2 regions of the Marinilactibacillus sp. 15R genome follow, and region 1 is predicted to be linked to the other one. Evidence: predicted binding sites of a transcription regulator. Region 1 holds the regulator's gene; the other holds the start of a gene.
What was found. Region 1 encodes Rex, which represses fermentation and respiration genes when NADH is low (regulators of the CRP and FNR family bind a similar motif). Its sites were predicted from a motif close to TTGTGAANTANTTCACAA; they were not measured.
Positions count from the first base shown of each region.

Region 1 (3,218 bases):
TATCCAACATTTTTCTACGTGACTGAGCCCTTTTAGTTGTTGAGGCACGAACTAAGTTCCGATTGATGAAATCTTCTGTTTTCTCTATTTCTTTTTGTTGTTTTTCATATTCTTTCCACATTTTCTGGATCAGTTCAGCTTTAAGTTTGAGATAGTTAGAATAATTTCCAGTAAAATGCTGGACTTTCTTATTACTTACTTCATAAACTTCGTTGATAACTTTATCTAAAAAATAACGGTCATGGGAAACAATCAGCAAAGCTCCCGTATAATTCTGCAAGTATTTTTCTAACCAGGATAAGGTTTCGATATCCAAATGGTTGGTGGGTTCATCTAAAATAAGCAGATCCTTCTTTTCTAGCAGTAGTCTCGCTAAAGCTAATCTCGTTTTTTGTCCTCCAGATAACTGGGAAACGGGAGTTGAAAAGTCGGATTCGTAAAAGCGAAAGCCATGAAGAACAGAGCGTATCTCACTTTCGTAGCCATATCCATTCAATTGTTTAAATGACTCTTGAAGCGAGTCATATTTTTTTAGCAATTCCTGATAGTATTCTTTATCTGATAATAAATCAGGAGAGCTCATTTGATACTCAATTTCTCTCATTTCTTTTTCTATCTGGATAACAGGTTCAAATATGGCTAGCATTTCTTCCCATATCGTTTTATTGGATTCTAAACCAGTATGTTGATCTAAAAACCCTAAGGTTATATCTTTCTTTTTATTGACTCTTCCAGCATCTGGTTCTTCCTGTCCGGAAATAATGTGCAGTAAGGTAGATTTTCCAGCACCATTTCGTCCCACTAAACCAACTCTAGCATTATCTTTGATTTCCAATGTGACATCATTAAATAGTACCTCAGCACCGAAATGACGAGCTATTTTTTGAGTTTGCAAAAGTATCATTTTATATTCCTCATTTTTAAAATTTGTACGTTAAACAGTTAAATTTCCTCAAATATCTTGTCTTATAAGTTTAGCATATTCCATGACTGATAAACAGAACAGTCGATGATGGATCATAATAACTGCTTAAAAAAATGATGAAATTTCGATAGATGTAATTGCTTTTTATAAGATGAATTCTATCGATTTTTTCACAAGCTGATATGATCATATATGATAATATTCTCATAGGTAATATAGAATCCCTTATTTTATAGTCATATTAACTTCCAATTTATAAATTCCGTGCTATAATAGTTAGTGAAATACTATAGGAATTTGTGAAATGAAAGTTAAAAATATTAGATGAGGTATATTACTTTTAGTTTAATGGGAAGTTTTATATTGAATTATAATTTGAAGGAGAAAAAGTATGGTAGAAAAGAAAATTCCAAAAGCTACTGCAAGGAGATTACCCCTTTATTATCGTTATTTACGCTTTCTCCATGAAGCAGGAAAAAATCGTGTTTCTTCTGCAAAGCTTAGTGAAGCAGTAAAAGTTGACAGTGCAACAATTAGACGAGATTTTTCGTACTTTGGTGCATTAGGAAAACGTGGATATGGATATGATGTTGAAGCATTGATGAACTTTTTCAGTAAAACATTGAACCAGGATCGATTGACGAATGTTGCCTTGATCGGTGTAGGAAATCTAGGACAAGCTCTCTTGAATTATAATTTCAGAAGAAACAATAATACCCGTATCAGTGCAGGATTTGATATCAATGAGAAATTGATTGGAACCATTCACCAAGGTGTTCCCATTTATCATATAGATGAAATGGTAGAACAGTTGGATCTGCAGCAAATTGATGTTGCGATTTTGACTGTTCCTTCAGAAATTGCGCAGGAAATGGCGAACAAACTTGTCGAAGGTGGCGTTAAAGGAATTATGAACTTTACACCTATTCGAGTGAATGTTCCTGACAGTGTGCGTGTACACAATGTTGACTTGACTAATGAATTACAAACGTTGATTTATTTCATCAATTATTATCAAGAATTAGATGATGAGGAAGAAGTAATCATTGATGAAGAAACTGGAGAGATATTTGTAGAAGATTAAGTAATACAGGAAAATAAAAGCAGTTACCTTGTTTGATTGAATTAATCAACGGGTAGCTGCTTTTTTGATTATTTATTTCGGTTTTTCCTGATTTTAAAATATGAATCTGCTAGACGAGTTCCCTGAACAAAGTCTTTGGTAGCCAGAAAGGCAAACAACAACGGGAATATACCCCATCCTTCCAATCCGACAATATCAATGACGAAGTAGAGTAATATAAAGCACATTACGTACTTAAAAAATATATAGCTTAGAATTTGTTTTTCGGTCATTTAAAAATCCTTTCATACAATAAATTCTTTAGTTATTTAGAATCAGATTTCCAATTACAGCAGCTGTATTCATAAGACAATGGGCGATGATAGGTGTCCAAATGTTTTTTGTCTTGAAATACAACCAAGAAAAAACAAGTCCCATAGTAGAATAAACTAAAATTCTTCCATCAAAGTGAATGACTGCAAACATGAGCGAGCTGACAACAGCTGCACCTATTCCGCCGATTTTCTCTAAACCCATACCAAATATTGCTTTACGGAAGACAAATTCTTCCATAATAGGTCCGGCTATAGAAGAGAGTAGAAGAAAGTAAGGATACTGCTTGATGATTGCAATAATATTTTGAGTGTTTTGTGAGTCTTGAGATGCACCAAGGAAATTGATTTCAATCATTGTAGCAATAAATTGCGCAAAGAGCGCAATAATTAATCCGAGAAATCCCCATAAGATAATTTCAGGAATATTTGATCTAAAGGGTTTTTCAAAAGAAAATGTAAAATCTTTTTTCTGGTTGAGATAAATCATTCCGACTGCACCAAGAGTAAAGAAAAGCAGGTTAGACCAGATTACCCCATCTGTACGAATGCTTTCAGGTAGAAATTGAGCGGTTAGTACGGTTGCCAACTGAACGAATATATACAGCAGTATGATTTGGAGAGCTGTTTTTTTATGTGATTGTTCCAATAGATTCATCCTCATTTTCTAAAGATAATAAAGTCGTTTTTGACATTACTAGTAACTTAACATAAATTTTGTCAGTATTCCAGATATGATTTTAATCAATTTTTTAACTTCAAAAGGGTTGCAAGAAAACTCAGTTTTGAATATACTAAGTATTGGAGTTAGCACTCGGGTGCATCGAGTGCTAACACGAATATAAACTCAACTATAAAATTATATGGAGGGATAACACCATGTTAAAACCTTTAGGAA
Region 1 is NZ_CP017761.1:1,018,930-1,022,147, forward strand. Features, by position in the region: gene BKP56_RS05015 (ABC-F family ATP-binding cassette domain-containing protein) at 1-904, opposite strand, end outside; gene BKP56_RS05020 (redox-sensing transcriptional repressor Rex) at 1,317-2,009, shown strand; gene BKP56_RS14230 (DUF4305 domain-containing protein) at 2,078-2,281, opposite strand; gene BKP56_RS05030 (CPBP family intramembrane glutamic endopeptidase) at 2,310-2,969, opposite strand; gene groES (co-chaperone GroES) at 3,200-3,218, shown strand, end outside.

Region 2 (3,218 bases), 1.2 Mb from region 1:
GTGGAACAGACACAGGAGCGAATGGTCTTGGAGTAATGGAAAAAGACTGGGCATTAGAAATCAGTCGCTATCAGTATAAACGACTGAAAGAATTGGGCGCACAAGTGGCTTTGACTAGAAAAGGGGACAGTACTTTAAGTCCTACAGAACGAGTTGCACGAATCAAAAATCAGTATGATGTCTGTGTATCGAATCATTGGAATGCTTATGACGGAACCGCCAGCGGAATTGAGACAATACATTCTGTTCACGCCAAATCAGCTTTTGCACAGCAATTAGCAGACCATTTAGTTTCTGCTACTGATTTACCCCTGCGTAGAGTATTTAAAAGGTCAATCAGTACAGGTGTGGACTATTACTTTCTACACCGTCTAACAGGTCGTACTGAAACAGTAATCATAGAGTATGGATTTATAGATAACCAGCGAGACTTTGATTATTATAACAATGTATCCCATTTCAATACTGCTGCTGAGGCTATTATTGAAGGGATCTGTGAAAAAATTGATGTAAAGTATCAGCCCGTTAAAGCTCTGAGTGAGCAAAGTAAGAAAAATATTAATCAGACTTCTAAGACTATTAGTTATATAGGAAAAAGAGTAGAAAGTATTTTTAATGGAACACTTCGCTTTTATAACCAGCCTAGCTGGAAAGATGAGGATGTATATGGTCAGCTTTTAAAAGGACAAGGATTTCCAGAAATTATTGAGAAGATCAAAGTAGGGAGCAGAGAGCAGTATAAAGTGAAAAATTCAAATGGCCAGATTTTTTATCTGACTGCTAGTCCAACGTATGTAAAAGTAATTTAAATATATGAATTAATAAAGCCTTTCCATTTCTTAGTGAAACGGAAAGGCTTTTATAGATTAGTGTTCAAGTTTCTATCTCATCTTCAATCAATGAAAAAGCTTCTTTAATATCTTCTAAATATGGATCGTCTTCTCCAAGAGTTAAAGTTACCATCTTATAGGATAAAGAATAGACTAGTTTTGTATGCCAGCCAATAGGAGAGGGGGCATCAGTGCCAGTCATTTTAGATCTTGTTTTTCTTTGTAATAATGTATCTGTGTCAAAACTTTGTGTAGGTGCAAATAATAGTTGCCACTCTCTGGAAATCTGTAATTCAACTAAGTATAAACGAATAGCCTGATCAAATAATTTATGGACATTTTTGATATTTAAGTTAATGATCAGCTCATGATGATGAACAAAGCTTAAGAGGGTTTTATCTTTATAGGATGAATAATTCTTTAAGTGATGGAGTCCAATCCAATTCACATTTTGTTTTGAAGGACCTTTATCTGGAACAAAAACAATGGTTCCAGCTACATATGGACATTTCCGATTAATATTGATAACTCTGCCTAAATTTTGAATAGTTGAATAAGGAACATGGTCATTAAAATAGGACTGCATAATTTGTGTGGTCGTTTCTTTACTTTTCAATACATCACCGCGGTACTGAAAGACGAGTGAATTATAATCGCTATCGGCAAGGTTTGAAATATCACAAACATAGAGTGTTTCACTATCTACAATAATTTTCTTTAAAGGAATTGCTTGATTTATGTATTTTTTTAACTCTTCTGAACAAATTTGAAAAGTAGTAGCTGAAGTTCTATAAATGGAGGGTGAGTCTTCTATCTTATCGCCAGGCATTCTCATGTTAGTACAGATAGTGTTCTGTAAATCATAAAGTATCTTTTTGGTTTGTTCCATTTGATTTATTCCTCTCTTTATATCTCAAGATCAGTCGATAAAACTAATAAAGAGATAATATTTATTGGCAAAATCATTATAGCAAACATGTGTTATTTGTCACAATGGAATTAATTAGATTTAGAACTTCATCAATAATAAAATGTGATTAAAATACAATATTGTTCTTTTTAGATTCGTGTAAATGCTTTAGCATTAAAGAAAATAAGTGCTTATTACGCTATATAATTAAATTTTTTTCCTTTTTTGTTCAAAATTTTGACTTATTACAAATAAGACTGATAGAATCTATGAGTCATTAAAAAAAGGAGAGTACTAATGAATAAAAAAAGAAAAGTAATTACTAATATTATTTTAGGTAGTGCGCTGTTTCTGACAGCATGTGGGACTGATTCGCAAGAAGATACAAGTAGTGAAAACACTGCTTGGAATGATATTCAAGAAGCTGGTGTGTTGCGTGCAGCTACTTCTGGAACTTACTATCCCAACTCTTACCATGATGAAGAAACGAATGAATTAACTGGTTTTGAAGTTGAAATTTTACGTGAGATTGGTGAGCGTCTGGATTTGGAAGTTGAATTTACTGAAATGGGTGTCGATGGAATGTTGACATCACTTAATAGTGATCAGCTTGATATTGCAGCATTAAGCATCAGCCATGCTGGTGAAAATGCGGATAAGTTTAATTATTCAATTCCTTACAAATATACGTATATGTCTATGATCGTTAGAGAAGAAGACAATTCTGGGATTGAAACGATGGAAGATCTGGACGGTAAAAAAGCAGCAGGTGCAGCAACCACTTCTTATATGAAAATCGCTGAACAATATGGTGCAGAACTCGTTATTTACGACAACGCTACAAATGACCAATATCTTTGGGATGTTGCAAATGGACGGACAGATGTTATCATTAACGATTATTATGGTCAGACAATGGCATTAGAAGCTTTTCCGGAGATTCCAGTCAAGATTCAGGAAGATCTCTTTTTTAATCCAAGTTATACAAACTTTTCAATGAAACTAGGCAATGATCAGTTGACTGAAGCAGTGGACGGAGCACTTGAAGATATGCATGCTGATGGGACCTTAAGTGAATTATCTGAAGAATATTATTATGGAGAAGATGTAACAAAAGAAAAAGATATGGATATTATGACAATAGAAATTGAGGAATAATTATGGGGCTTCAATGGGAATATATTTTTGACCCGGAGCTTGCCTGGGAGACATTACCTTTCCTTTTGGCCGGAGTACCAAAGACTTTGTTTATTGCGATTATCAGTACAGTAATCGGAATGATACTAGGGATGGTACTAACTTTAATGCGTATGTCTAGTATCTGGGTAGTAGGCTGGTTAGCAAGAGTTTATGTATCATTTATGAGAGGAACACCTGCCTTAGTATTTTTATTTCTGATTTATTTTGGTTTACCCTTTATGAATGTTCAATTTGATGCGATGACGGCAGCCATAATCGGATTTAGTTTGAACTCAGCA
Region 2 is NZ_CP017761.1:2,256,251-2,259,468, reverse strand. Features, by position in the region: gene BKP56_RS11150 (N-acetylmuramoyl-L-alanine amidase family protein) at 1-809, shown strand, start outside; gene BKP56_RS11145 (competence protein ComK) at 874-1,719, opposite strand; gene BKP56_RS11140 (transporter substrate-binding domain-containing protein) at 2,038-2,898, shown strand; gene BKP56_RS11135 (amino acid ABC transporter permease) at 2,901-3,218, shown strand, end outside.
Region 2: BKP56_RS11145 (competence protein ComK) is a predicted target of Rex. The motif match lies at 1,807-1,824, and genes of this name have one in related genera.